4 regions of the Streptomyces sparsogenes subsp. cuspidosporus genome follow, and region 4 is predicted to be linked to each of the others. Evidence: riboswitches for the same ligand, from Rfam matches in the RefSeq annotation. Region 4 holds a riboswitch; each other region holds the start of a gene.

The links. Region 4 has a riboswitch for cyclic di-AMP ahead of ABFY07_RS35550 (transglycosylase family protein). Riboswitches for the same ligand answer to the same signal wherever they lie in the genome.
Region 1: it holds a riboswitch for cyclic di-AMP, as region 4 does, so the genes downstream of both, ABFY07_RS34580 (C40 family peptidase) here and ABFY07_RS35550 (transglycosylase family protein) in region 4, are expected to answer to the same signal.
Region 2: it holds a riboswitch for cyclic di-AMP, as region 4 does, so the genes downstream of both, ABFY07_RS14070 (M23 family metallopeptidase) here and ABFY07_RS35550 (transglycosylase family protein) in region 4, are expected to answer to the same signal.
Region 3: it holds a riboswitch for cyclic di-AMP, as region 4 does, so the genes downstream of both, ABFY07_RS35945 (M23 family metallopeptidase) here and ABFY07_RS35550 (transglycosylase family protein) in region 4, are expected to answer to the same signal.

Annotation. Positions count from the first base shown of each region.
Region 1 is NZ_BAAASD010000043.1:37,184-42,159, reverse strand. Features, by position in the region: gene pcrA (DNA helicase PcrA) at 1-2,373, opposite strand, end outside; cyclic di-AMP (ydaO/yuaA leader) riboswitch at 2,529-2,700, shown strand; gene ABFY07_RS34580 (C40 family peptidase) at 2,709-3,866, shown strand; gene ABFY07_RS34575 (L,D-transpeptidase) at 4,011-4,715, opposite strand; gene ABFY07_RS34570 (hypothetical protein) at 4,795-4,976, opposite strand, start outside.
Region 2 is NZ_BAAASD010000009.1:102,426-107,401, reverse strand. Features, by position in the region: gene ABFY07_RS14080 (HPr family phosphocarrier protein) at 1-191, shown strand, start outside; gene ABFY07_RS14075 (GntR family transcriptional regulator) at 423-1,133, opposite strand; gene ABFY07_RS14070 (M23 family metallopeptidase) at 1,411-2,235, opposite strand; cyclic di-AMP (ydaO/yuaA leader) riboswitch at 2,250-2,447, opposite strand; gene ABFY07_RS14065 (M16 family metallopeptidase) at 2,679-4,085, opposite strand; gene ABFY07_RS14060 (M16 family metallopeptidase) at 4,082-4,976, opposite strand, start outside.
Region 3 is NZ_BAAASD010000048.1:7,628-12,603, reverse strand. Features, by position in the region: gene ABFY07_RS35955 (DUF6227 family protein) at 1-434, shown strand, start outside; gene ABFY07_RS35950 (PP2C family protein-serine/threonine phosphatase) at 863-1,960, shown strand; cyclic di-AMP (ydaO/yuaA leader) riboswitch at 2,239-2,376, shown strand; gene ABFY07_RS35945 (M23 family metallopeptidase) at 2,388-3,515, shown strand; gene ABFY07_RS35940 (aldo/keto reductase) at 3,794-4,780, shown strand; gene ABFY07_RS35935 (hypothetical protein) at 4,908-4,976, opposite strand, start outside.
Region 4 is NZ_BAAASD010000046.1:14,022-18,997, forward strand. Features, by position in the region: gene ABFY07_RS35540 (cytochrome P450 family protein) at 1-488, shown strand, start outside; gene ABFY07_RS35545 (transglycosylase family protein) at 680-1,660, shown strand; cyclic di-AMP (ydaO/yuaA leader) riboswitch at 1,922-2,090, shown strand; gene ABFY07_RS35550 (transglycosylase family protein) at 2,092-2,781, shown strand; gene eno (phosphopyruvate hydratase) at 3,038-4,333, shown strand; gene ABFY07_RS35560 (FtsB family cell division protein) at 4,439-4,924, shown strand.

The DNA of each region.
Region 1 (4,976 bases), on a different contig from region 4:
CCGGTCCCCGATGGCCAGCGAGACCACCGGCCGCTCCTTGGCCCGCCGCGTGGCGAAACCGGCGGCCCCGGCCCCCGCCCGCGCACGCGAGGAGGACAGCGACGAGGACAGCGAGGACGCGACCCCCGCGACGGCCCCGACGGCCCCCATCGACGCCGACGGGGTGGCGGGCCCGGTCCGCTGCCAGCGCACGTACTGGTCGGGGATCTCCTCCAGGAAGCGGGACGGCGGGTTGTACGCGGGCTGGCCCCAGGCGCTGCGCATCGTCGACCGCGTCAGATACAGCCGCTCGCGGGCGCGCGTGATGCCGACGTACGCCAGCCGCCGCTCCTCCTCCAGCTCCTTGGTCTGGCCGAGCGCGCGCATGTGGGGGAAGACCCCGTCCTCCATGCCGCTGAGGAAGACCACCGGGAACTCCAGGCCCTTGGCGGTGTGCAGCGTCATCAGGGTGATGACCCCGGAGCCCTCGGTGTCGTCGTCGGGGATCTGGTCGGAGTCGGCGACGAGCGCGACCTGCTCCAGGAACTCCGCGAGCGTGCCCGGGTTCTCCTCGCCGCGCTCCTGCTCGTACTCCAGGGCGACGGCCGCGAGCTCCTGGAGGTTCTCGATACGGGTCTCGTCCTGCGGGTCCGTGGACGCCTGCAACTCGGCCAGATAGCCCGTGCGCTCGAGCACCGCCTCCAGCACGGTGGCCGGCCCCGCGCCCGACTCGGCGATCGTCCGCAGCTCCTCCATCAGCACGTTGAACCGCTTCACCGCGTTTGCCGAGCGGGCCGCCATGCCGTACGCCTCGTCGACCCGGCGCAGCGCCTGCGGGAAGGTGATCTTCTCGCGCAGCGCCAGCGCGTCGATCATCGCCTCGGCGCGCTCGCCGATGCCGCGCTTCGGCACGTTCAGAATCCGGCGCAGCGGGACGGCGTCCTCCGGGTTGGCCAGCACCCGCAGATACGCGAGGACGTCGCGAACCTCCTTGCGCTCGTAGAAGCGCACGCCGCCGACGACCTTGTACGGCAGCCCGACCCGGATGAAGACCTCTTCGAAGACACGGGACTGGGCGTTGGTCCGGTAGAAGACGGCCACGTCCCCGGCCCGGGCCTCGCCGGCGTCCGTCAGCCGGTCGATCTCGTCGGCGACGAACTGCGCCTCGTCGTGCTCGGTGTCGGCGACATAGCCGGTGATGGTGGCGCCGGCGCCGGCCTCGGTCCACAGGTTCTTCGGGCGGCGGTTCTCGTTGCGCTCGATGACGGCGTTGGCCGCGCTGAGGATCGTCTGGGTGGAGCGGTAGTTCTGCTCCAGCAGGATGGTGGTGGCGTCCGGGTAGTCCTCCTCGAACTGGAGGATGTTACGGATCGTGGCGCCCCGGAAGGCGTAGATCGACTGGTCGGCGTCGCCCACCACGCACAGCTCGGCGGGCGGGATCGCGTCGCCGCCGTCACCCTCGCCGCCGTCGCCGCCGGCGGCCACCGGGCCGGTGCCCACCAGCTCGCGCACCAGCGTGTACTGCGCGTGGTTGGTGTCCTGGTACTCGTCGACCAGGACGTGCCGGAAGCGGCGGCGGTAGTGCTCGGCGACGTCCGGGAACGCCTGGAGCAGATTGACCGTCGTCATGATGATGTCGTCGAAGTCGAGGGCATTGGCCTCGCGCAGCCGCGACTGGTACATCGCGTACGCCTCGGCGAGGGTCTTCTCGAAGCCGTCCGACGCCTGTCCGGCGAAGGTCTCCTCGTCGATGAGCTCGTTCTTCAGGTTGGAGATCTTGGCGCTGAAGGACTTGGGCGGATACCGCTTGGGGTCGAGGTCCAGGTCCCGGCACACCAGCGCCATCAGCCGCTTGGAGTCGGCCGCGTCGTAGATCGAGAAGGAGGACGTGAAGCCGAGCTTCTTGGACTCGCGGCGCAGGATGCGCACACAGGCGCTGTGGAAGGTCGATACCCACATGGCCTTGGCGCGCGGGCCGACCAGCTCCTCGACCCGCTCCTTCATCTCGCCCGCGGCCTTGTTGGTGAAGGTGATGGCGAGGATCTGGCCGGGGTGGACCCCGCGCGCGCCGAGCAGATGCGCGATGCGGTGGGTGAGCACCCGGGTCTTGCCGGATCCGGCACCCGCGACGATCAGCAGCGGCGAGCCGGTGTGGACCACGGCGGCTCTCTGCTGCTCGTTGAGCCCCTCGAGCAGCGCGGCCGGGTCCACGGCGGGCCGGGCGGCGCCGTCGCGGTAGTACGCCTCCCGGGGGGCGGGCGCGTCGAACCTCCCGGCGAAGAGGTCGTGCGGGACGTCCTCACCGGCGGGCCGGCCGTCGTCCTCGGGCGGCGGGGGCTCCTCGTCCGGGGGCCCGAGATCCGCCAGGAAGCTGTCGTCAAAGAGGCTGCTCATCGCTCACCGAGTCTAGGACGCCGCACTGACAGCGTACGTACGGATGTCACGAAACGGTTTCGGGGCAATTCGAACACAGGCTTCACACGGGCCCCACAAGCCCGCTACCGTCCACCGTCAGGCGGCCCGGAACCCGTCGGCGACCGCGCCGGCACGGGCTGTCTCCGCCGAGTCCGGCCCCGCCGCGAGGCGGCTGGAGCCGGGGACCCACGCGCATCACCGGGGTGAATCGGCCCGTGCGGCGACCCAGCCGCCGCACGGCCCGTAGGGCAGCCTTCCGACGCCCGAACCCGACAGCTAACCCGGTAGGCGGTCCACGGAAGGAGTCGCCTCCCTTGGCGTCGCACCGCAAGCCCCGGGCCCGGACACTGGACTCGGCCACCGGCCGCCGCACCGCCGTCTCCGTCACCATGGCGGCCCTCGCGTCCGTCACCCTGCTGAGCCAGACGGCGAGCGCCGAGCCCGGCAAGCCCAAGCCGTCGATCGAAGAGGTCAAGAAGAAGGTCGACACGCTCTACCACCAGGCGGAGTCCGCCACCCAGGGCTACAACGCGGCCAAGGAGCGCACGGGCGCGCAGCGCGCCAAGGTGGACAAGCTGCTCGACGGCATCGCCGACCGGGCCGAGAAGCTGAACGAGGCACAGCGGACGCTGGGCACCTACGCGGCGGCGCAGTACCGCGGCGGCGGCATGGCCTCCTCCACCGCGACCCTGCTGTTCGCCTCCGACCCGCAGGGCATCTTCGACCAGTCCCACCTGATGGACCGGCTGACCAAAAGGCAGAAGAAGGCCGTCGCCGACTTCAGGTCGCAGCAGGCGAAGGCCGCCGAGGAGCGCGCGAAGGCCACCGAGTCCCTGGCCGCGCTGACCCGCTCCCAGGAGCAGCTGAAGACCAGGAAGAAGACCGTCCAGGACAAGCTCACCCAGGCCCGCCGGCTGCTGTCCGAGCTGACCGCCGAGGAGAAGGCGCGGCTGGCGGCGATCGAGCGGAAGAAGGCGGAGGAGGCCCGCCGCAAGGCCGCGGAGCTGGCGCGGAAGCAGCGGGAGGCGGCGGAGCGGCAGCGGGAGCAGCAGCAGGACCAGGGCGGCGGCTCCGGCTCGACCACCCCGTCGGGGTCCTCCGACACCTCCGGCGGCTCGCACTCCACCAGGGCCGACAAGGCCATCGCCTTCGCGCGCTCGCAGCTCGGCAAGCCGTACGTCTGGGGCGCGACCGGCCCCAACTCCTACGACTGCTCGGGGCTCACCCAGGCCGCATGGAAGACCGCCGGGGTCTCACTGCCGCGCACCACCTGGGACCAGGTGAAGGTCGGCACCCGCGTGTCGACCTCCGACCTCCAGCCGGGCGATCTCGTCTTCTTCTATGACGACATCAGCCATGTCGGTCTCTATATAGGCGACGGAATGATGATCCACGCCCCCAAGCCGGGTGATGTGGTCAAGAAGGCGCCGATCACCGAGATGCCGATCTACGGAAGCGTCCGCCCGGCGTAGCCGGTCACGCCAACGGGCAGGTCAGCCCGTCGCGTCAAACCGGTCGGGTCGAACCGGTCGGGTCGAACCGGTCGGGTCGAACCGGTCGCGCTCCCGGGCCCCGGACGGCGGCCGACCGCCGCCGCCCAGGGCCCGGGGGCCGGCTCAGGTGCCGGGCTTGCGGCCGTAGACGAAGACGTCGTCGCCGTTCCGCAGCATGCTCCAGTACTTCTTGGCGTCGGCCTTGCGCATGTTGACGCAGCCGTGGGAGCCGGGCGGCGACCACACGCTGCCCGCGATGGAGTGGAAGGCCTGGCCGCCGTCGAAGAACTGGCTGTAGGGCATCGCCACGTCGTAGATCGTCGACCAGTGGTCGATGTCCCGCCAGTAGATCTTCTTCAGCCCGCCCCGGGTCTCGTACCGGTCACGGCCGGTGCGCACCGGCACCGGGCCGAACTTCAGCCGCGAGCCGTCCTGGATCCAGCTCAGCTGGCGGGTGAGGTCCACGCAGGCGATGCGGCCCTTGTTGGTGGGGCACTTCCTCGCCTTGTTCGGGTTGTGCCCCGCCGCCTTCTGCTTGTTGATCAGGTCCATCACGCCCCAGGTGACCGGCCCCGCGTACCCGATGGTCGGGCTGATGCCGTGGTTGACCTGGAACTTCTGGATCGCCAGGCAGTCCGCCCGCGACTGCCGCCCGTCGACCGGACGGCCCAGGAACTTCTCCGCCTGCTTCTGGTACGGCCCCGTGCTCGTCGTGCACGACGAGGCGGCCTGCGCCGGAGTGCCGAGCGCGACCGCCAGCGGCACCACCATCCCCGCCACCCCCAACGCCAGGCCCGCCCGGCGGCTCCATGCCGCAACTACCCCCATTGCCCGCTCCCTTCGGCTGCCTTGTCCCATAAGACCGACAGCGGGGGCAGGTGGTTGCACGGAACCTGTCAGAGAACGGTCAGGTCCACAGGACGGCGATGAAGATGTTGGCCGTGGTCAGCAGTCCCACCGCGCCGAGGGCCGCCGCCTCGACCCTCTCCTCGTCGCGCTTCACATAGACCAGCCCCAGGACCACGATCAGCAGCGCCAGCTTCACGCCGATCTTGATGTTGTTCACGCTGTTGTCGTCGGCCTGGTTGA
Region 2 (4,976 bases), on a different contig from region 4:
TCCCCATCACGATCGCCAAGGCCGGCGGCGCCCCGGTGAACGCCGCCTCCATGCTCGCGGTGCTCGGCCTGGGCGCCCAGGGCGGCGAGGAGGTCGTCCTCGCCTCCGAGGCCGAGGACGCCGAGGTCGCGCTCGACCGCCTGGCCAAGCTGGTCGCGGAGGGGCTGGAGGAGCTTCCGGAGACCGTCTGAGCGAAGGCGCGTTTCCTCGCCATCTCCGCGCGGCGCGGCCGCGGTGACCCGTCCCGGGTGGCCGCGGCCGCGTTTTTCATGCTTTCCGCCGCCCGCCGGAGCGGGGCAGAAATTCAGGGCACCAATGCGGGACGGTGACACGGGACGGCAATGCGGGGCAGCGATACAGGCCGGCGATACAGGCCGACAATGCGGGGCGGTAATCCCCATCATTTTTATAGGGGGCCGCTGTTAATTCCGGAGGCCCGTCGTGTTGACGGGAGGTTTCGAAGTCCTCACACCGGGGGCGGGGCGGCGCAGCCGGTATTCCGACATCGAGCGCTCGGCGTGCGCCGCGGCGAGCGCCCGCGCGCGGTCGGCGTCGCCGCGCGCCACGGCGTCCACCAGCGCGCCGTGCTCGCCCCAGGACTCGACGGCCCGGGACGAGAAGTCGGGGCGCGGGGCGCCCCCCGGGGCGGGCGGCGCGGCCCGGCGGGCCGGTTCCACCGTGTACACCCAGGCGATCTTGCGCCGCAGCTGTACCAGCAGCCCGGCCAGGCTCGGGGTGCCGGAGGCCTGGGCCAGCGTCTCGTGGAACCAGTCGCTCAGCGCCCGCAGCTCGCCCAACTGGCCGTGCCGGGCCCGCTCCTGGCCGAGCCGGACCAGGCCGCGCAGCACCTTCAGATGCGCCTCGGTGCGGCGCTGGGCCGCCCGCGCGGCGCCCAGCGGCTCCAGCAGCGCGCGGATGTCCAGCAGGTCGGCGGCCTCCCGCTCGGACGGCTGCGCGACACACGCGCCCGCGTGCCTGCGGGTGGTCACGAAGCCCTCCGACTCCAGCGTGCGCAGCGCCTCGCGCACGGGCACCCGGGAGACGCCGTAGCGCCGGGCGAGGAGGTCCTCGATCAGCCGGCTGCCCGGCGCGAAGGTGCCGGAGACGATGTCGTCGCGGATCGCCGTACACACCGCGTGCGCCGAAATTCGGCGACCTCCCTGGATCGCGGTCGTATCGCCGTTCACTTCCGGTCCCGCATCGTCGAACCTCCGCCTTAATCTCCGCGAAACGCAGCCGATTGACGCGTATTCAGCGACTCTATTCGAAGCGGCTTCGTTTTCCGACCGGCGGGAGGATTTCATGGAAATTTTTTGGCCAGGGCGGGCGGGTATGCCGAAGGCCCCCGGTCCGCTGGACCGGGGGCCTTCGTGGCGTCGGTGGGCCTGCGCCTGGCGGATGGCGCGCCTGTCAGATGTTGACGCCGTGCGAGCGCAGGTAGGCGACGGGGTCGATGTCCGAGCCGTAGTCGGGGCTGGTGCGGGCCTCGAAGTGCAGATGCGGCCCGGTCACATTGCCCGTGTCGCCGGACAGCCCGATCTGCTGGCCGGGGGTGACGGTCTGGCCCACGGAGACGCCGATGGACGACAGGTGGCCGTACTGGGTGTAGGTGCCGTCGTTCATCTTGATCACGACGTTGTTGCCGTACGCGCCGCCCCAGCCGGCCTCGACGACGGTGCCGGAGCCCACGGAGTGCACCGGGGTCCCGGTCGCGGCGTGGAAGTCCACCCCGGTGTGGCTGCCGGAGGACCACAGGCCGCTGGAGGACTGGTAGCTGGTGGAGACGTACGAGCCGGTGACCGGCAGCACGAACGTGTTCAGCCGCTTGCGCTCGGCCTCGCGCGCGGCCCGCTCCTTGGCCTCGCGCTCCTGCTTGGCCTTCTTCGCGGCCGCCTCGGCCTTCCGCTTGGCCTCGGCCGCCTGCCTCGCGGCCTCCTTGCGAGCCTGGGCCTGCGCGGCCGCCTTGGCGGCGGCCTCGTCGGCGGCGCTCTGCTGGGTCTGTGCCTGGGCCGCGACCTGGTCGGCGAGTTCACCGCCGATGGCGACGGCCTGGCGCAGCCCGGTGTCCTCGGCGGTGAGGCCGTCGTCCGTCGCGGCGAGGGCCGGGGCGGCGAGACCGGCCACCACGCCGGTGGCGGCAAGGGTGGCTATGCCCGCGAGGTTCGCGCCGGAGCGGACGGCGCGGGGGGCGCGACTGGGTCGGCGGTGCTTCCCGGTGGCACGGGTGAACGCCATCGTGTGGCGCACTCCTTTCCTTCCTTCTCGCCTACCGGGTTAGCTGTCGGGTTCGGAGCAGGAAGGTCTCCTACGGGCCCCTCGTCCCTCGCGGGGAGGTCACCCGATTCACCCCTGGGAATCGCCCCTCGGACGCCGCGGACGGCGCCGGGCGAGGCTGGTTCCCCGGCTCCCCTGGCTCGCGCCGTACGGGGACTCGGCGATGGTTGCCCGTGCCGCGGGTGCGGCGTGGCTCGGGCGGACAACCGCACTGACGCTAAACGGCACCACTTTCGATCGCCAAACGGTTCCACTCTTTTGTTGGTTTCCCCACAGACACGCCCGACCAGACGGGCGACCTCTGCTATAAAGCGGGCAAACAGGAGGACCCCGGCGCCTGAAACGGCGCCAGGGTCCCTTTTCTCACGGTCTGTTCGGCCCGCTCGCGCGGCCCTCCCGACGGATCAGCCCTGGATGACGCGCACCTCGCCGATGCCCAGCGTCTTGACCGGCTCCTCGATCTTCGAGGCGTCGCCGACGAGCACCGTGACCAGCCGGTCGGGCGGGAAGGCGCTCACCACCGCGGCGGTCGCCTCCACCGTGCCGGTCTCCGCGAGACGGGTGTACAGCTGCGCCTGGAAGTCATCCGGCAGGTGCTGCTCGACCTGGTCGGCGAGGGTGCCCGCGACGGCGGCCGCCGTCTCGTACTTCAGCGGGGCCACCCCGACGAGGTTCTGCACGGCGACGTCGCGCTCGGCGTCAGTGAGGCCCTCCTCCTTCAGCGTGCCCAGCACCTTCCACAGGTCCTCCAGGGCCGGGCCGGTGACCTCGGTGGCCACCGAGCCGCTGATGGCCAGCATCGCCGCGCCCGTGGCTCCTCCGGAGGCGTCCGGGGCCGTCGAGCGCAGCACCTGGCCGAAGGCCCGCACGCCGTAGGTGTAGCCCTTCTCCTCGCGCAGCACCCGGTCGAGCCGGGAGGTGAGGGTGCCGCCCAGGCAGTAGGTGCCCAGCACCTGGGCGGGCCAGACCCGGTCGTGCCGGTCGGCGCCGATCCGCCCGATGAGCAGCTGCGTCTGCACCGCGCCCGGCCGGTCCACGATGACCACCCGGCCGGTGTCGTCGGCGGTGATCGGCGCCATCGGGCGCGGCTCGGCGGCGCCCCCGGTCCAGGTGCCGAGGGTCTCGGCCAGCGCCTTGTCGAGGTCGACGCCGGTCAGGTCGCCGACCACCACGGCGGTCGTGGTGGAGGGGCGGACATGCGCCTCGTAGAAGGCCCGCACGGCCGCGGCGTCGATGCCCTCGACGGTCTCCTGGGTGCCCTGGCGCGGCCGGGACATCCGGGCCTCGGCCGGGAAGAGCTCCTTCGACAGCGCCATCGAGGCGCGCCGGGCGGGGTTGGCCAGCTCGTGCGGGATCTCGTCCAGGCGGTTGCGCACCAGCCGCTCGACCTCGCCCTCGGGGAAGGCGGGCGCGCGCAGCGCGTCGGCCAGCAGGCCGAGCGCCTTGGGCAGCCGGGAGACGGGGACCTCCAGCGACACCCGGACGCCGGGGTGGTCCGCGTGGGCGTCCAAGGTGGCACCGCAGCGCTCCAGCTCGGCCGCGAACTCCTCGGCGGTGTGCTTGTCGGTGCCCTCGGACAGGGCGCGGGCCATGATCGTGGCGATGCCGTCGAGCCCGGCCGGCTCGGCCTCCAGCGGGGCGGCCAGGTTGATCTCCACGGCGACGACCTGCTGGCCGGGGCGGTGGCAGCGCAGCACGGTCAGCCCGTTGGACAGCTCGGCGCGCTCGGGGGCCGGGAACGCCCACGGCTTGGCGGCGCCCGGCCGCGGCTGCGGGTGGAAGGTCATGGTGGTGGTGACGGCGTCGCTCACTGGGCCGACTCCCCTTCTGCGTCGTTGTCCTCGGCGGTGTCGTCGGCCTGCTGGGCGCCCTGGACCGGTTCGTAGACCAGCACCGCGCGGTTGTCGGGGCGCAGCCTGGCCTGGGCCACGGCCCGCACCTCCTCGGCCGTCACCTGGAGGACCCGCTCCACGGCGGTCAGCGCCAGCTGCGGGTCGCCGAACAGCACCGCGTAACGGCACAGCTCGTCGGCGCGGCCGCCGACCGTGGCCAGCCGGTCCAGCCACTCGCGCTCCAGCTGGGCCTGGGCGCGCTCCATCTCCTCGGGCGTCGGCCCCTCCTCGGCGAACCGGGCCAGCTCCTCGTCGACGGCGGCCTCGATGTCGGGCACCTCGACGCCGGCGGAGGTCTTCACGTCCAGCCAGCCGAGCGAGGGGGCGCCCGCCAGCCGCAGCAGACCGAAGCCCGCGGCCACCGCCGTACGGTCGCGGCGCACCAGGCGGTTGTGCAGCCGGGAGGACTCGCCGCCGCCCAGGACGGTCAGCGCCAGGTCGGCGGCGTCGGCCTCGCGGGTGCCGTCGTGCGGCAGCCGGTAGGCGGCCATCAGGGCGCGGGCCGGGACCTCCTCCTCCACGACCTCGCGCAGCTGCCCGCCGATCACGTCCGGCAGGGTGCCGTCGCGCGGCGGGCGCTTGCCGTCGTGGGAGGGGATGGTGCCGAAGTACTTCTCGATCCAGGCCAGGGTCTGCTCGGGGTCGATGTCGCCCACGACCGCCAGCACCGCGTTGTTCGGCGCGTAGTAGGTGCGGAAGAACTCGCGCGCGTCCTCCAGGGAGGCCGCGTCCAGGTCGGCCATGGAGCCGATCGGGGTGTGGTGGTACGGGTGGCCCTCTGGGTAGGCCATGGCGACCAGGCGCTCGAAG
Region 3 (4,976 bases), on a different contig from region 4:
GCGGCGCCCGCTGGGACGAGCTGGAGGGGTTACCCCTGTGGCTGCCCGAGCAACTGCTGCAGTCCGTCGCGCCGGTGGGCACCTCCCGCGCGTACGTCTCCGACAACTCGGCCGACCACGCCCGCCGCGTCCTGCGCCGCGCGGAGAACCCCGACCGCCCCGGCGCCGACACCGAGCAGCTGCTCGCCACCGCCTTCGCCCACGACATCGCGCTGGCCCCCAAGCCGCGCCGCCGCTCCGGCGGCCCCGACGCCACGTGGTGCCGCTTCTACGAGCACGCCTTCCTGCTGGCCGGCGGGGACGAGATCGTCCTGTGGGAGCTGGAGCACAACCTGACCGCCGACGGGCGGCTGGTGTGCGAGGTGTATCTCGACGAGGTCTCCGCCGAACTGGCCGCGGACCGCCACGCCCGCGCCCTCGGCGTGGACCTCTGACGCCTCCGCCTCTGGCACCCCCTTCCGCCGCCCCGGCGCCCCCTCCCGCCGCACCCACCTGGCCGACACCGGCTCGCCCGGCGCCCCGTCACCCGCGAGCCTGAGGAGGAGGGCGCGGCGCGGCGTGCGAGACGGCGCGGCGTACGGGACGGCGCGGGCCAGGCGTCGCGTACGAGACGGCGCGTACCGGCCGGATCCGCCGGCCGGGGCCGCCGGGCGGAGCGGGCCGGGGAAGCGGGCCAGGGAAGCGGGAGCGACCGGTGCGGGTGCGAGGGAGCAGAGCGCGTACGGACGCCCGTACGGACCCGCGCGGCGAAGGGCGCCCGGCGCGGCGTACGAGACCCGCACGGCGTACGGGCCCGCACGTGCCCCGGCGCGCGAGGCCGCGCGCGGACGCGCCCCGCGCGGGGGACGAGGCGCCCGAGGGCATGCCCAGCCCCCGCTTCGCGTCCTGGCTCCCCGCCATCCTCATCGTGGGCGGGGTCGTCTACGACATCAGCAGCCCGCCGGCCTACACCGCCGCGCCCTTCTTCGCCGCCGCCCCGCTGGTCGCCGCCCCCCTCTATCCGCTGCGGCTGACCGCCCTCACCGGGGCCCTCGCCGTCACCGCCGCCTGCCTGCTGGCCGAGCTGCACGGGGTCCGGGACTGGGCCCAGTCGGCCACCGAGATCGCCACCGTCGTGACGGTCGCCCTGCTGGCACTCCTCATCAGCCACGTCGTCCGCCGCGGCGGCAGGCGGCTGGCCTCGGCCCGCGGCATCGCGGAGGCGGCCCAGCGCGCCGTGCTTCCCGTGCCGCCGGCCCGGCTCGCCGGCCTGGACGTCGCGGCCCGGTACGTGGCGGCGGAGCAGGACGCCGCGATCGGCGGCGACCTGTACGCCGTGCAGGACACCCCGCACGGCGTACGGATGCTCATCGGCGACGTACGGGGCAAGGGGCTGGGGGCGGTCGAGGTGGTCGCGATCACCGTCGGCGCGTTCCGGGAGGCCGCCGAGCAGGAGGCGACGCTGGAGGGGCTCGCGCTCCGGCTGGAGCGGGCGCTGCAGCGCGAGCGGGCCCGGCGGGCCGACTTCGAGCAGATCGAGGGGTTCATCACGGCGGTGCTGGCCGAGATCCCGCGCGGCGACTCCCTGCTCCGGCTGATCAACAGGGGCCACCCCGCGCCGCTCCTGCTGCACGCGGACGGCTCGGTGCGCTCCGCCGAGCCCGAGGTGCCGGCGCTGCCGCTGGGGATGGGCGACCTGGGGGCCTGGCCGGACCGGGTGGAGGAGCTGCCCTTCGCGGAGGGGGTGACCCTGCTGCTGTTCACCGACGGGGTGAGCGAGGCACGCGACGCGCAGGGCACCTTCTACGACCCGGAGGCCCGGCTGCGCGGCCGCCGCTTCGCCACCCCGGTGGAGCTGCTCGACGCCCTGGTGGCGGATGTGGAACGGCACACGGGCGGCGGCACCACGGACGACATGGCGCTGCTGGCGCTGCGCCGCGCGCCGGTGACGTCCGGCGCCGTACCCGAACACGCTCCGTAGGACACGCTCCGTAGTGGAGCGTGATCGTTTCGGGTAACAATTGACACACGATCAACCCGAGAGCGTTTCTGAGCGTGCCCACGACACCACTGACTCGCCCTCGTTTGCCCGAAGTTGGGCGTTAAGTTCACCTCAAAGGTTCCTCTGATTCCCCGGAACAGCTTGGAATCACGTCACGGCTTCTATTAACGTTCGATAACGCAGCGCGGTCGTCACCGCCGCCGCAAGAGGCGGCACCGTGCGCCGTCGCCGAATCCCGCACGCACAGCAGCAGCACCAGCAGCACAGCGACAAAGCAACACCAAGGGAACCGGGGAACCACCAACCTTGGGGTGAATCGGGTCGAACCTGACCCGTAGGAGACCTTCCTGCTCCGAACCCGTCAGCTAACCCGGTAGGCGAGAGGGAAGGAAAGGAGTGCGCCCGCGTGGCGTCCAACAGGTCTGCCCTTGAAGAAGCCCCGTCCCGCACATCCGGTGCCGGAGCGGGGACAGCGACCCGCTACGGCTCCTGGTTCGAACCGGCCGCCGAGGCGAAGGCCGGCCGGGACACCGAGACGTGGGAGGAGTGGAATCCCACCGAGGAGTCCATAGCCCCCGTGCGCGGCCGGCACCGCGTCCCCAAGCAGCGCGGCGGCACGATGGCGCGCAGCGGCGCCGTCCTCGGCGTCGGCGTGATCGCGGCCGTCGGCGCGGGCGGAATGGCCAGCGCCAAGGACCGCCCCAAGGCCCCCATCTCCATGCCGGACCTCGGCCACATCGCCGGCCAGGTCAAGGAGGCCCTCCCCGACGCCGCGGACCTGCCCGGCATCGGCTCGCTGATCTCCGACTCCGACTCGGACTCCGACGGCCCCGCCACCTCCGCGGCCCCCCTCTCCCAGGCCGGCCTGACCACCGAGGACCAGGCCAACGGCGCCACCGACGCGGGCGAGGCGCTGCGCGCCCGCATCCTGCAGCAGGCCGAGAACCAGCAGAACGCCGCCGACGAGTCGCAGCGCCAGGCCGCGGCCCGGGCCGCCGCCCAGAAGGCCGCCGACGCGGCGGCGGAGCGGCAGTCCGACATCGACGCGAAGAAGAAGGCCGCCGAGGCGGAGGCCAAGCGGAAGGCCGAGGAGGCGGCCCGCAAGAAGGCCGAGGCCGAGCGGCTGGCCAAGCTCGCCGCCCAGTACACCCTCCCCGTCGCCTCCTACACCCTGACCGCGTCCTTCGGCCAGGCGGGCGACATGTGGTCGGCCGACCACACCGGCCAGGACTTCGCCGCCCCCACCGGCACCCCGGTCAAGGCGGTCCACGGCGGCACCATCACCTCGGCCGGGTGGGCCGGTTCGTACGGCTACCGCATCGTGCTCAAGCTCGAGGACGGCACCGAGATCTGGTACTGCCACCTGTCCTCGATGGTCCGTACGTCCGGCTCGGTGACGACCGGCGAGGTGATCGGACGCGTCGGCGCCACGGGCAATGTGACCGGCCCGCACCTCCACCTGGAGGTCCGGCCGGGCGGCGGCGGCCCGATCAACCCGATGCCCTGGCTCCGCGACCACGGACTGACCCCATGACCGGCGACCGTCACCTCCTGCCCGGTGGCCTCCCGACCGGGTGACTTCCCGACCGGGTGACCTCCCGGACCTCCCGACCGGGTGACCGGTCCGGCCCCGAAACCCCGGCGGCCCTGGCGCTCTCTCCCCCCTTGACGCCAGGGCCGTCGGTCTTTTCACGAGGCCTTTTTCACGAGGCATGGTTTCACGGGCGCTTGGCCCGCCCGTTTACGAGATCTTGGGTGAGTGCGGGCCACGACGGGGGAATACGCCCCTCCGCCCCCGCGCTGAAACAACGTATGGCTGACACCACACAGACCCCGCAGTCCCCGCAGACCACCCAGCCCGGCCACCGCAAGCGGATCGGCGGTCTGTCCGTCCACCCGCTCTCGCTCGGCGGGAACGTCTTCGGCTGGACGGCGGACGAGGCCGAGTCCTTCGCCGTGCTCGACGCCTACGCGGCGGCGGGCGGCAACTTCATCGACACCGCGGACGTCTACTCCGCCTGGGCGCCGGGCAACTCGGGCGGGGAGTCCGAGACCATCATCGGCGACTGGCTCGCCTCCCGCGGCGACCGCGCCGACATCGTCCTCGCCACCAAGGTCGGCGCCGGCGTCCCCACCCCGCGCGGCCTGTCCGCAGCGGCCGTCAAGGCGGGCGTCGACGAGTCCCTGAAGCGCCTGCGCACCGACTACATCGACCTGTACTACACCCACTACGACGACCCCTCGGTGCCGATCGAGGAGATCATCTCCACGCTGGACGAGCTGGTGAAGGCGGGCAAGGTCCGCGAGATCGCGGCCTCCAACATCTCCGCCGAGCGCCTGGAGGCGGCCCTGGACTTCTCCGCGAAGGAGAACCTGGCCCGCTACGTGGCCCTCCAGCCGCACTACAACCTGGTCTCCCGCGACACCTTCGAGGGCGAGCTGGCCGAGGTCGCCGCCCGCCACGGCGTGGCGACCGTCCCGTACTACGCCCTCGCCTCCGGCTTCCTCACCGGCAAGTACCGCCCCGGTGCCACCATCGACAGCGCCCGCGCCCAGGGCGCGGGCAAGTACCTGGACACCGAGCGCGGCCAGAAGGTCCTCGCCGCCCTGGACGACGTGGCCGCCAACCACGGCGCCGAGCACGCGACCGTCGCCCTGGCCTGGCTGGCGGCCCAGCCCACCGTCGTCGCGCCGATCGCCAGCGCGCGCACGGTGGACCAGCTGCCGGCGCTGCTGGCGGTGGCCGACCTGGAGCTGACGAAGGAGGAGCTGGCGCTGCTGACGTCGGCGTCGGAGTGACTCTGTTTGCGGTGAGTATGGGACGGCGACACGCCGTGGTGTCGGCGTGTCGCCGTCCCAAACTCACCACAAAACGCGGCGGGGAGGGCACCAGGCCCTCCCCGCCGCGCGATGTTCCAGGTGTGCCCTAGGCCGCGGCCGCGACGCTCCGCCGGTCGGCGGCGGCCCAGGACGCGGCGGCGACCCCGCCGGCCAC
Region 4 (4,976 bases):
GCGACCCGGTCCAGTGCGACCGGCTGCGGCGGGCCCTCAAAGAAGGGGACGAGGGGCTGCTGGCGACCGGCGTCGAGGAACTGCTCCGCTACGACGGTCCGGTGGAGATCGCCACCTGGCGGTTCGCCACCGAACCCGTGGTGATCGGCGGGCAGCGCGTCGCCGTGGGCGACCCGGTGCTGGTGGTGCTGGCCGCGGCCGACCGCGACCCCGAGCGCTTCGAGGCGCCCGATGTGCTCGACCTCTCCCGCGCCGACAACCAGCACCTCGGCTACGGCCACGGCATCCATTACTGTCTGGGCGCGCCGCTGGCCCGCCTCGAGGCCCGGACCGCCCTCGGCACCCTGCTGCGGCGCCTGCCGGATCTGCGGCTCGCGGTGGAGCCGCAGGAGGTGCGCCGGCGCGGCGGCCTGATCATGCGCGGGCTGCGTGAGCTGCCCGTGACCTGGGATCCGAGCACCGCGACGGGCGGCGGGACGGGGTCCTGACAACGCCCGGAAATCGGGACGGAAGTGACATGACCTCAGGCGTGTGACCGCCGCGTGACCTGGGATACATCTGCTTGTGATGATCGTGTGACGTCGCTATGTTCGACCGACGACTCAGTCGCCACACGAGAGGCAAACGCATGCGCTCCGGGAACGGTCGACACCGCCGCCCCCGTCAGGCTCCGGCAATCGTGGTCGCGGCGGGGGTGACCGGCGCCGGCATCGCCATGCCGCTCTTCGGCGCCGTCGGCGCCCAGGCCGCGGAGGTCCAGACGTGGGACCGCGTGGCCGAGTGCGAGAGCGGCGGGATGTGGAGCGCCAACGAAGGCAACGGCTTCTACGGCGGTCTGCAGATCACCTTGGACATGTGGAAGAAGTACGGCGGTCAGCGGTACGCCCCGCGCCCCGACCTCGCCAGCCGCTCCCAGCAGATAGCCGTCGCCCAGGCGATCCTGGCCGACCGCGGCCCCGACGCCTGGCCGAGCTGCGCGCTGAGCGCCGGGCTCGCCGACCTCGGCGACGCGCTCGAGGTGACCCCCGGCTCCACCGGGACGCCCGAGCCGAAGGAGTCGACGGGTACCGACGACCCCACTACGGGCGAATCGTCCGATAGTTCCGGCCGATCCGATAAGGCCGGTACGCCGGACACCTCGGGAGAATCCGATACGTCCGACAAAGCCGGAGCGTCGGATTCTGCCCCGTCCGACGACGAGTCCGACGACGAGTCCGGCGGCTCGTCGGCCGGCACCTCCGGCGGCTCCTCCGCCGGCACCTCCGGCGACTCCTCCGCCGGTTCGGGCGGCACGTCGCACCAGACGCCGCCCCCGGACCGCGACGCGCCGGGCGCGGACGAGGACTCCTCCTCCGCCCCCACCGGTCGCCACCGCGGCGCGCCCGACGCCCGGGAGGGGCAGTCCGGGGACGCGGCGGACCAGGCGCGGCCCTCCGGGCGCCATGCCTCACGCGACGACGCGGACCGCGCGAAGACCCCGCTGCAGCCCCTCGGCCGCGCGGACTACACGGTCCGGACCGGTGACAACCTGTCAGGCATCGCGGACGAACAGAAGGTGGACGGAGGGTGGCCCGAGCTGTATGAGGCCAACGACTCCGTCATCGGGGCCGACCCCGATCTCATTCACCCTGGTCAGCGCCTCGATCTCAGCGTCAGATAGCGGCAGTTCGGGGTGAATTGCCCGATCTGGCGGCGGTGAGACATACATCTCGTCACATCGCCCGGGGTGCGCCGCCTGTCCGATCTTTCCGCACCCGGCCTCACCTGCGTGGATGTGGGCCGACTGGGTGCGGAAGAGGCCGTCTTCGCTGGGATGTCGGGGTTTGAACCTCGCCGGAAGGTGTGTTTAACGTCTTTTCGCTCGCCACCGCGGGCACCGTCGATCGTCACGCCGAGTCCTGCCGGCGGTCGGGGGGAAACAGACGCGTTTGCGCCGAAGGCAGGAGCGGGGGACCCAAGGTAGGTGCCGCGGTGGCCCGGGGACGGGCCGGTGCGGCTAGGGGTGAAGCCGGGTGCGGGGAACCGCGCACGGCCGGGCAACTCACGCCCGAACCCGACAGCTCACCTCGTAGGCGTCGGTGAGGAACGAACATGCGTAACGACAAGGGTAAGCACCGCCGTCCCTCCAAGGTCACCCGCATCGCCGCGCTCGCCGGCGTCGCCGGTGCGGCCGTCGCCGCGCCGATCCTGGGTGCCACCTCCGCCTCCGCCGCGACCACCGCCCAGTGGGACGCGGTCGCGCAGTGCGAGTCCGGCGGCAATTGGTCGATCAACACCGGCAACGGCTTCTACGGCGGCCTCCAGTTCACCAACTCCACCTGGGCCGCCTACGGCGGCACGGCGTTCGCGCCCCGCGCCGACCTGGCCTCCAAGGCCCAGCAGATCCAGATAGCCGAGAAGGTCCTGGCCGGGCAGGGCAAGGGCGCCTGGCCGGTCTGCGGCAAGGGGCTGACCACCGGCGGCACCCCGGCCACCTCTACCACCACGCAGCCCGCGAAGCCGGCCCAGCCCGCCAAGCCGGCCCAGCCCGCCAAGCCCGCCGAGCAGGCCGCGCCGAAGGCGCAGCCCCGCGGCGAGGACGCCCACGCCGGGCGCGGGCAGGCCCGTCACGAGATCAAGAAGGGCGACGGCGAGTACAAGGTGGAGTCCGGCGACACCCTCTCCAAGATCGCCAAGGCGCACCACGTCAAGGGCGGCTGGAAGAAGCTCTTCGAGCTGAACAAGGACGTCGTCGAGGACGCCAACCTCATCTACCCGGGCCAGCGGCTGCACCTCGGCTGACCCTCCCCGCCGGGCATCCGTCGGCCCGGCACCCCCCGATACGGCCCCGGCCGGGCGCGCCGCCCCCCCCACCAGGCGCGCCCCGCCGGGGCTTCACACGTTCGGCCAGCGAGTTCCCTGAAAATACTCACATTCGCCCCGCTATCTGGCTTTTTATGCAATGTCCCGTCTCGGGGGACGGGCGAACGTCGGGCGGGGCCCCCGGGCCCGTTAGGCTCGTGCTGCAGAACCACAGACCCATACGAAGGAGATCCTCGTGCCGTCCATCGACGTCGTCGTAGCTCGCGAGATCCTCGACTCGCGAGGCAACCCCACGGTCGAGGTCGAGGTCGGCCTCGACGACGGCAGCACCGGCCGTGCCGCCGTGCCCTCCGGGGCCTCCACCGGCGCCTTCGAGGCCCTCGAGCTCCGCGACGGCGACAAGAACCGTTACGGGGGCAAGGGCGTCGAGAAGGCCGTCCTCGCCGTCATCGAGCAGATCGGCCCGGAGCTGGTCGGCTATGACGCCACCGAGCAGCGCCTGATCGACCAGGCGATGTTCGACCTGGACGCCACCCCGGACAAGTCCTCGCTCGGCGCCAACGCCATCCTCGGTGTCTCGCTCGCCGTGGCGCACGCCGCGTCCGAGGCCTCCGACCTGCCGCTCTTCCGGTACCTGGGCGGCCCCAACGCCCATCTGCTGCCGGTGCCGATGATGAACATCCTCAACGGCGGCTCGCACGCCGACTCCAACGTGGACATCCAGGAGTTCATGATCGCGCCGATCGGCGCCGAGTCCTTCTCGGAGGCGCTGCGCTGGGGCGCCGAGGTCTACCACACCCTGAAGTCCGTGCTGAAGGAGCGGGGCCTGTCCACCGGCCTCGGCGACGAGGGCGGCTTCGCCCCGAACCTGAACTCCAACCGCGACGCCCTGGACCTGATCGTCGAGGCGATCAAGAAGGCCGGCTACCAGCCGGGCCAGGACATCGCGCTGGCGCTCGACGTCGCCGCCTCCGAGTTCTACAAGGACGGCTCGTACACGTTCGAGGGCCAGACCCGCAGCGCCGCCGAGATGACCGCGTACTACGCCGAGCTGGTCGACGCGTACCCGCTGGTGTCCATCGAGGACCCGCTGAACGAGGAGGACTGGGACGGCTGGAAGACGATCACCGACCAGCTCGGTGACAAGGTCCAGCTGGTCGGCGACGACCTGTTCGTCACCAACCCGGAGCGGCTGGCCCGCGGCATCGAGAGCGGCACCGCCAACGCGCTGCTGGTCAAGGTCAACCAGATCGGCTCGCTGACCGAGACCCTGGACGCGGTCGAGCTCGCCCAGCGCAACGGCTTCAAGTGCATGATGTCGCACCGCTCCGGCGAGACCGAGGACGTCACCATCGCCGACCTGGCCGTCGCCACCAACTGCGGCCAGATCAAGACCGGCGCCCCGGCCCGCTCCGAGCGCGTGGCCAAGTACAACCAGCTGCTGCGCATCGAGGAGATCCTCGACGACGCGGCGGTGTACGCGGGCCGCTCCGCCTTCCCGCGCTTCAAGGGCGCGGTCGCCAAGGGCTGAACCGCCACCGAGCCTGACAGCCACGCCTGACGCACGTCCCCGGCCCCGGTCCCGTACCGTGGCCGGGGACGGCGTACGCAGCGAAGTCACGACCGGGGAGGCGACGTGCCGGCGGATCGGGATCGGTTCTCCACCGCGACCAGGCTCAGGGCGCTGGGCGAGCACGCCGCCGCCCGCGTCTACCGCGCCCGCGTGCGGCGCCGCCGCAACCGGCTCACCGGCCGGGCCGCGCTGCTCGCGCTGGTCGTCTGCTCGCTGGTGGTGGCCCTCGCCTACCCCATGCGGCAGTACATCTCGCAGCGCTCGGACATCTCCGACCAGCGGCGCCAGGCGCAGAAGGAGCGCGAGGACGTCAAGAAGCTGCGCGAGGAGAAGGCCCGGCTCCAGGACCCCGCCTACATCGAGCAGCAGGCCCGCGAGCGGCTGCACTTCACGCGGCCGGGGGAGACCGGCTACAGCGTGGTCGACGGCGGCGGCGAGGCCGAGCGCTCCTCCGACCAGGGCGCGGCCGGCCGTCCCTGGTACAGCAACCTGTGGGACAGCGTCGACGCCGCGGACGCCGCGGACGGCGGGGCCCGCGCGAAGCGCTGACCGAAGCAACCGGCCGCCCGGGGCGGCCGACCGAACCGATCGAAGAGAACTT